DNA from 2 places in the Alteromonas australica genome. Region 2 is predicted to be linked to the other one. Evidence: predicted binding sites of a transcription regulator. Region 2 holds the regulator's gene; the other holds the start of a gene.
The links. Region 2 encodes FNR, which switches genes on or off when oxygen is low (the NO sensors DNR and NnrR bind a similar motif). Its sites were predicted from a motif close to TTGATCTAGATCAA; they were not measured.

Region 1 (4,592 bases), 1.7 Mb from region 2:
AGCCGCGTAAGGGTAGGCGGTATAGGGGCGCTGAACGAGTGACTCAGTAAGCGCATAGAAGCGCTGAAAGAGAACACTCACCTGTAAATCGTATTTCACGGAAGTATAACTGGGTAAATCGGCTAGCGTACCATTGGTACAGTCGATGTTTTGAGGGGGCGTTTTAACTAATTCAGGGCTGACAAAAACGAATTCACCGGCCAATTCAGAGGCGCTAACGGACACATAACGCATAGTTTTGCCGGTACATATAAGCTCAATATCGCTCAGGCCACCGTCCACTTGTTCATGTGCTTTGTTCATCGAATAGGCAGACAGCCCGATCGCCAATGCATTTTGCATTAGTAGAACCATACACACAGAAAAGGTGATAAGCGTTTTAATAACGAGCCTTTAAAACTATCAAAAATATGAGCATCGTATAATAGCGTTAGAGATTAGGTGTTTGCTAGTAAATTTTTTGCACTAAGGAGCGTTTATTTTTAATGCTTGTAATTTTCTGTACAACGTTCGCACACTTATTCCTAACGCATCGGCTAAGTCTTCAGTATTGCCGGTGTAGACATCGACTTTATCTTTCAAATAATGTGCTTCGACTTCCGCTAGCGTCATTATGTCTTTTTCTCCCTGTGGTGATAAGTGAGCCGTTTGCTGTGTCGATGCGCAGACATATTCAGGTAAATCGCTAGGCTCAATGATTCTATCATCAGCCATTAGAATTGCTTGCTCAACTATGTTTCTAAGCTCCCTTATGTTGCCGGGGAATGTATACTTCTTAAGTGCAGCTAAAGTAGGTTGGGACAAGGTTTTATCGCTGCCTAATGTATTTAATATATGTTTTGCTAGCAAAACAATATCATTATTGCGTTCACGTAATGGAGGTAAATGAATCGAGAGCCCAGCTATTCGATAATATAGGTCGTGGCGAAATTTTCCAGCATTAACAAGCTCCAATAAATCTTTGTGGCTGGCGCAAATTAAGCGAAAATTTGCTTTTTTAATGGCTATACTTCCTACTGGCCGATATGTTTGCGTTTCTAGTAAGCGTAAGAGTTTAACTTGCATAGCAAGAGGGATATCACCTACCTCATCGAGAAATAGCGTGCCGCCCTCAACCGTTTCTATCAACCCTTTCTTTTTATTTACTGCGCCGGTAAAGGCGCCTTTTTCATGACCGAATAACTCAGATTCGAATAGCGCATCAGTTAGGCCTGTACATTCAATGACGACAAAGGGTTTTTCAGCGCGATGACTACTGCTATGAAGTGCGTGAGAGACGAGTTCCTTTCCCGTACCGGTTTCGCCGTGTAAAAGCACAGAAATATTTGAGTTGGCAGCACGGTTGATTTTGCTCAACATAGCCTTAAACGCATCAGATTCGCCTACCATCTTTCCTTCGGATGAGGTGTTTGAGGCGTAAGCTAGTTTGTCGAGTATCTCTAGGTAACCAAGGAGTTCTCCTTCGCCATCAATGATAGGCTTCATACGAATATCGCAGTAATTTTGCCCTTCATTGGTGGCGTGAACATGCACCACGCTGGCGGTTTTCCCTGTTTCTTTGGCTTGCTCCATTGGGCAGTTTTCACCACACAGATCGCATGGTTTGCTATTGCGGTGAGAGACTTGGTAGCAGGTACTGAAGCCCAGCTTAATGGTAACAGGATAGGTATCTCTATAGGGCTTGTTAACGGCTTCTATTACATAGTCTTGGTTGATGAAAATTGCGGGTTTATCAATAGCATCGATCATTCCCTGAATGATGGAGATATTCATACCTTTGCTGCCCTACATTGGTTTAGCCTCGTTTTATTAATTAAAGACTATCATATTGGCATAAACATTGTTGTGGATTGCCATAGCGAGGTTTAGTGGGCCTTGCATTAGCAACTAATCTCGATAGCCGATATCTGTGAATAAGAGAGGAAATCAAGTGATGAAAGTAACGTTAATTTTACCCTTAAGTATATTTGCGCTAAGTACTACTTTTGCTTTTGCGTCCAATGTAACGATAGAAAGCGAATCCGTGGGCGATTTAAAGGCGAGAACCCTTGTCGCGCGGCAGCATGCGAAAGCCTTAGGCGGTGCATTAAAAGCGCGTTTGCAAGAAGCTATTGGTCAAGGTGGTTTGGTCAAGGGGATTGAGGCTTGTAAATTAGAGGCTGGGCCGATAGCTAAAGCCATTAGTGGTAATGGTTGGACTGTTGGGCGCACGGCCCTGCGGGTACGCAACCCAGCCAATACCCCTGATGCTTGGGAACGAGAACAACTTATCGCGTTTTCTAATCAATTATCGGCTCAATTTGATGGACCACTTGAAGCCTCCCATTATGATAGCGCGACAGGTGAATTTAGATACTTGAAAGCCATAAAAACTGACGAAATATGCACGGCATGCCATGGCCAGTCTGTAGCCCCAAGAGTGCAGGCTGCAATTGATGACGCCTATCCAGAGGACGAAGCTATGGGGTTCGATATTGGCACGTTACGAGGAGCATTTACCCTGACATATACGCCTTAGAACACAGGGGTATAAGGATAAAAATGGGACTTGTGTCAAATATGGCACTTTGTTTGTCAATTTTGGCGTAGTTAGTAAAGGTTATCTTGCGTTGGATCAAAATTCGCTTTTTCCGCGCATGCCATAATTCTCCCGCACAGTAGGAAATCCCTGTAGTTAGGGCAAAAACCTATTTTATGTACTTTTACTGCAAGACTGGAACAGAGAATGCTCTGCGCCCTTCTGTAGAGAAACTGCGCCCATCCACATTGGGCGCTTCCAGCACACTTAAAAGATGAGGGAGATCACCCATGAGCGATACGTTAGTAGAACTATCGCGGTGGCAGTTTGCGTTAACCGCAATGTTCCACTTTATATTCGTACCCCTAACCCTAGGACTAAGCTTTCTCCTTGCCATTATGGAGTCTGTCTATGTGATGACGGGCAAAGAGATTTACAAACAAATGACGCAGTTTTGGGGAAAGTTGTTTGGGATTAATTTCGCAATTGGTGTGGCAACAGGCTTAACCATGGAATTTCAGTTCGGTATGAACTGGTCGTATTACTCACACTATGTGGGGGATATCTTTGGTGCGCCGCTTGCCATTGAAGGGCTGATGGCCTTCTTCTTAGAGTCTACCTTTGTGGGGTTGTTTTTCTTCGGCTGGGACAAGATGTCGAAGGTAAAGCACCTTATGGCAACGTGGTTAGTTGCCATTGGTTCAAATTTCTCTGCCTTATGGATATTAATCGCTAACGGCTGGATGCAGTATCCCATTGGGGCTGAATTTAACTTCGAAGCAATGCGAATGGAAATGACAAGCTTTGCGGAAGTGGTATTTAACCCTGTAGCCCAAGTTAAGTTTGTTCATACGGTATCAGCAGGTTATGTCACCGGTGCTATGTTTGTGCTCGCCATCTCCAGTTACTACTTGCTCAATCATAAACATATCGCCTTCGCACGACGCTCATTTGCCATTGCGGCAAGTTTTGGCTTGGCCGCGACGCTTTCCGTCATTGTGTTAGGGGATGAAAGCGGATATGAACTCGGCCATGTCCAACAAGTGAAGTTGGCTGCTGTGGAAGCGGAATATGATACACATCCCGCGCCCGCGCCTTTTACACTCTTTGGTTTGCCTAATGATGAAACCCAGGAAACGGAATATGCCGTTCAAATTCCATGGGCGATGGGGATTATCGCCACCCGCTCGTTAACCGAAGAAGTGAAAGGAATAAAAGAAATAAAAGCAGAAAATAGAGCGCGAATTTTAGCGGGAATTAAAGCCTATGAATTGCTCGATAGTGTGCGCAGCGGAACCGCATCTGAGCAACAAGTCGCCACCTTCGAGGCGCATAAAGACAGCTTAGGGTATGCCATGCTGCTAGAGCCTTTTACCGATAATGTAGCTACCCCTTCTGAAGCGGCAATTCAGCAAGCTGTTGACTACAGCATTCCCCCTGTAGCGCCCCTATTTTGGAGTTTTCGTATCATGGTTGCGGCTGGCTTTATCATGCTTGCTTTGTTTGTTTGCGCTTTCTATTTCAGCACTAAACATAAGATTACTCAGCCACGCTGGCTATTAAAGTCGGCGTTGTATGGCTTGCCGCTACCTTGGATAGCCTGTGAAGCAGGGTGGTTTGTGGCGGAATATGGTCGTCAGCCTTGGTCGATTGCCGAAGTACTGCCTGTTCATACCTCTGTTTCTAACCTAGCCGTAAGCGATGTGGTGACCACCATAATTGCTTACACCCTTTTCTACACAATGATGTTCATTATTGGCTTCTATTTAATGAAAAAATTTGCCAAGAAAGGCCCCGTACCCCCTAGCGACAGCCAAACTGACTCAGATTTAGACTTTGTAGATATAGACAGCAAAGGAGCAAAAGCATGATTGATTATGAACTTCTTCGCATTATTTGGTGGTGCCTAATTGGCGTGCTACTTATTGGCTTTGCGGTGACAGATGGTTTTGACCTTGGCGTAGGTGCATTGCTAACACTCATCGGCAGGAACGACAAAGAACGCCGGGTTATGATCAATACTATTGGCCCCCACTGGGATGGCAACCAAGTATGGTTTATTACGGCGGGGGGC
Region 2 (4,592 bases):
CCGGCGCATCTTGCGTCTTGATGCTTTTAAAATCGTATAAGTTTTTATCTACTAAATGGGAAGGTGCCACATTCTGTAATGCCCTAAACATAGACTCAATTCGCCCTGGAAATCGTCTGTTCCAGTCTTGTAGCATGGCTTTAATATTCTGACGCTGCAGATTCTCTTGCGAGCCACATAAATTACAGGGAATAATGGGAAACTCAGCAGCCTCGGAATATTTGATAATGTCTTTTTCATTACAATAAGCGAGGGGGCGAATAACAATGTGCTCGCCATTGTCGCTCACTAGTTTAGGTGGCATAGATTTTAACTTGCCGCCATGAAACATGTTCAAAAAGAAGGTTTCAAGCATGTCGTCTCTGTGGTGACCCAGGGCAATTTTTGTTGCGCCTAGTTCTTTCGCCGTACGGTACAAAATCCCTCTGCGCAAGCGAGAACAAAGCGAGCAGGTCGTTTTACCTTCAGGTATTTTGTCTTTTACAATGGAGTAGGTGTCTTCTTCAACAATTTTATACTCTACCCCTAAGCTATCTAAGTATTGCGGTAGGACATGCTCAGGAAATCCAGGTTGTTTTTGATCGAGATTAACCGCCACGATATCAAAATGAATGGGTGCAATTTTTTTCAAAAACATGAGGATATCTAGCATGGTGTAGCTATCTTTTCCACCAGATAAGCACACCATGACTTTATCGTTATGCTCAATCATACCGAAATCAGCAATGGCCTTACCCACGTTGCGACGTAAGCGTTTTTGAAGCTTATTTAGGTTGTATTTTTGTTTACTTTGCGATGGGCTATTAGCAACATCTGCACTGCTGATATTTGCACTCATAATAATACTGGCTTGGTTACTGCGAAAGCCGCCATTATACAACAAAGTCGACTTTATGAGCCATGCTAGTAAACACAATAACCCGCTTTAACGAAATTATTGCGCAATGTGCAGATAATGGGCTGTCGCTATTTTTTATTCGCTAACGGCGATACAAAACCATCAGGTTTTACGGCCAGCACGTCGCAATCTAGTTCGTCAATCACGTGTTCTGCCGTATTGCCAATTAGTGCTGCCGACAGTCCCACCCGCCCGACGGTGCCAATTATCACTAATTCCGCGTCAATATCTTTGGCTACCATGGGGATGACTTTTTCTGGTAAGCCTTCTTTTACATAGGTGTTTGCTGTGGTAATACCGTATTTTTTTGCATGGCCTGCCATTTCAGCTTGGTGATGATGTTTTACCGAGTTGTTGTAAGCGTCAGGGTCAAATTCAGGTACTTCTATCGCAATATTTAACGGTGTAGAAGGGTAACTGTTGACGAGATTGACATTGCCGTTCAGTAACTTTGCATAATCATTGGCAATCACAGTCAGTTTATCGTTCAATAGATTATGTTCGTCATCTTCAGAACCCACATTCACCGCAGCGATGATTTGGCCACCTTCTGGCCAATCATGCTCTTTTACTAATAGCACCGGGCTAGGGCACTTACGCAGTAAATGCCAGTCGGTTGGCGTAAAAATAACCGAGGCGAGATCATCGTGACGCTTAGTAGCTTTTACTACTAAATCAATATCGTTATCAATAACATGGTGAATCACTGCCTCAAAAGCGCGATTATTCCACTGAACCACAATGTCTATGTGGGAAAAGCCAAGTTGGCGTAAGTGTTCTGACAGCCAGCTTGCATGCTCTTTGGTAACGGCGTCTTTCATAGCCTCACGTTCATCCGGGCTTAACATGGTGGTCATATCATAGGATAAATCGTATACCACCAGCATAGCGGTGATCGTTGCGCCTGTTTTGTCAGATATTTCTTGAGCGCGACTGAGGGCGGGCTGGGTGTCTCTCTCCAGTTCTACAACAGCGAGAATGTGTTGATAATTAATCATAACCCCTCCGAACTTCATCGTTTGCGATAGTTATGATGTAAGTGTAATACCTATTTGTAAAAACGTAAGTTGTTTTAGATCAAAGCGATTACAAAATATCAGATACCTGTACAGGCAATCGTTGGTACAGTGACATTTTGTAGTTTACTGTCCAATGCGTCGAAATTGAGAATAGTGATAAGTTTGCCGTCTACGCGAATGATCGCTTCTTTTTGAAAGCGACTTAATAAACGGCTTATTGTCTCAATGGTTAACCCTAAATAGTTGCCTATTTCGTTTCTTGTCATCGTTAAATGAAACTCACGATGGGAGAACCCTCGCTCTTCAAAACGGCCAGAAAGATGCGCCAGAAAATATAACAACCTTTCTTCGGCAGAACGCTTATTGAGTAACATGATCATATCATGATCCTGCTTAATTTCAGCGCTCATAAAGCTCATGATCTGGCGGCGCAATTTGGGGAATTGCACCGACATTTCATCTAATGTTTCGTAGGGGAGTTCGCACACCATCGCGGTTTCAAGCGCTTGGGTATAGCTTTGATGCTTTTGGCTACGAAGGGCGTCAAAGCCGATGATGTCGCCAGGAAAATGAAAGCCGGTAATTTGCTCTTCACCATCAGCGTTAGTGACAAAGGATTTGAAAGAACCGGTGCGTACAGCAAATAACGAATGAAATACATCGCCATTTTTTACCAGCGCGTCGCCTTTATGCAGGGGCTTTTTTCGTTCAATAATGTCGTCTAGCGACTCAATTTCTGTTTTATTCAGCGCCACGGGTAAACATAAATGACTAAAACTGCAATTTTGGCAGTGAATTGAAAACTCGCTTCCTTTGCTCATAATAACCGCACCTAAACTGGTAAACTCTACGTAAATGTTACTACGATAGCGGCTAAAATGCGCGATAAATTAAATAAATTGCATATAAGGCCATACAAACCGCCAGTGTTTGTCGAAGTTTTGGCTGCTGGAAAGCAGACACAATGTAAGCCGCCCCCGTGCTTGCCGCGAGTAATGTAGGTAAAGTGCCCAAGCCAAACGCAAACATAATGGCAGCACCGTCCACCGCTGTCCCTGATGCTAATGCCCAAGTAAGGGTGGAATACACGAGTCCGCAAGGTAACCAGCCCCAAATAAAGCCGTACGGTAACGCATGCCAAGGGGTTTTAAAGGGGAGAAAGCGTTTGGAATAAGGTTGAATACGTTTAAATATGCCTTTCCCTAGGGCCTCAACATGGGTTAAGCCTGTCCACCATTTTCCCAAATAACAGGCTAAGGCCAACAGCATTAAAGCGCTGAGTAACGAAAGCACATAAGATGCGACAGGAATATAGTGGCGGGCAATTTGCCCCATGGCACCTGTGATTGTACCAGCTAAGGTGTAACTAGCTATACGACCAAGGTTGTAGGCGAGGGTAAAAGGAAACGCGGGCTTATGGCTAGGCGTAACCGAACGAAGCGCAGCGACAATACCACCGCACATGCCAACGCAGTGTACGCCCCCAGCAATACCGATGAGAAATGCTGACAACAGATTAATTTCTGTCATCGTTTTCCTGATTTTGTTGCACTTTTTTGCGTTCTTCAGCCAAGGCTTTTTCCTCTGGCGATAAATCATCATCAAATAAAATGCTGTAACCCTGGCGGTCTAAATCTTCAAATTGATTCGAGCGTACCGCCCAAAAAAAGATAACCACGGCCACTGCAACAATAATAATGGCGATAGGGATAAGAACGTAGATAATACTCATATTAATTATTTACTTAATAGTCGTGTTGAATTGGTTACTACGATAATACTGCTGAGAGACATACCCACAACGGCCATCCAGGGAGACAACACACCGGCAATGGCAAAGGGAAGAATCAAAATATTGTAACCTACAGACCACGCGATATTTTGTCTAATTTTACGTTTAACACTTAGGGCAACATTAAGTAGCTGTGGCACGGATAAAAGACTATCACCCAGCAAGATGACATCGGCTGCCGTTTTTGCCACATCGGTGGCGTTACCCACTGCAACAGCCACGTCTGCACTTGCAAGCACTGGCGCATCATTTATCCCGTCACCCATCATAAGGACTTTTTTGTTTTGCTGTTGAAGCTTTTGTACTTCTTCAAACTTTTGCTCCGGGGACAGGCCACCAAGGGCACGTTGAATAGGCAGGGTGTTAACAATATTATTCACGTTTTCTTGGGTGTCACCACTTAATACCATCAACTGATATTGGCTTAGCATATCTAATGTGGCTTGCGTGTCATCACGTAACTTGTCACTGACTAAAAACGCCGCTATTAGCGTCTTGCCAGACACCAGTAGCACGTTGGCAACGAACGGCAAATTGGCGGGGAGTGATACGCCACAATAGGAAGCAGATCCCATGGAAAATGCACTGCCATTCACGTTTCCGCTAATTCCGCCTCCTGGCGTGACTTCGAAGTCTGATACTTTGTGCTTAATCTTACCTGTAAATGCTTGTTGAATAGGGTGCTCTGAGCGCGCTTCAAGTGCTACGGCAATGTCCATCGCTGTGGTTTTATCTACACCCTCTGCAAACCACGCCGTCTGAATGGAAAACTTCCCTTGTGTAAGGGTGCCGGTTTTATCTAACGCAATGGTGTCAATGTCATTGAGTTGCTCAAGGGCATCAGCACGCTTTAGCAAAATGCCTTGTTTATTTAGCTTGGCCA

Region 1: a site for FNR is predicted at 2,605-2,618, ahead of EP13_RS17355 (cytochrome ubiquinol oxidase subunit I). Genes of this name have one in related genera too.

Annotation. Positions count from the first base shown of each region.
Region 1 covers NZ_CP008849.1:3,984,710-3,989,301, reverse strand. The annotation lists gene EP13_RS17370 (hypothetical protein) at 1-342, opposite strand, end outside; gene EP13_RS17365 (sigma-54 interaction domain-containing protein) at 466-1,773, opposite strand; gene EP13_RS17360 (Tll0287-like domain-containing protein) at 1,934-2,518, shown strand; gene EP13_RS17355 (cytochrome ubiquinol oxidase subunit I) at 2,809-4,389, shown strand; gene cydB (cytochrome d ubiquinol oxidase subunit II) at 4,386-4,592, shown strand, end outside.
Region 2 covers NZ_CP008849.1:2,269,275-2,273,866, reverse strand. The annotation lists gene ttcA (tRNA 2-thiocytidine(32) synthetase TtcA) at 1-838, opposite strand, end outside; gene uspE (universal stress protein UspE) at 967-1,896, opposite strand; gene fnr (fumarate/nitrate reduction transcriptional regulator Fnr) at 1,995-2,738, opposite strand; gene EP13_RS09955 (sulfite exporter TauE/SafE family protein) at 2,791-3,447, opposite strand; gene ccoS (cbb3-type cytochrome oxidase assembly protein CcoS) at 3,434-3,649, opposite strand; gene EP13_RS09945 (heavy metal translocating P-type ATPase) at 3,655-4,592, opposite strand, start outside.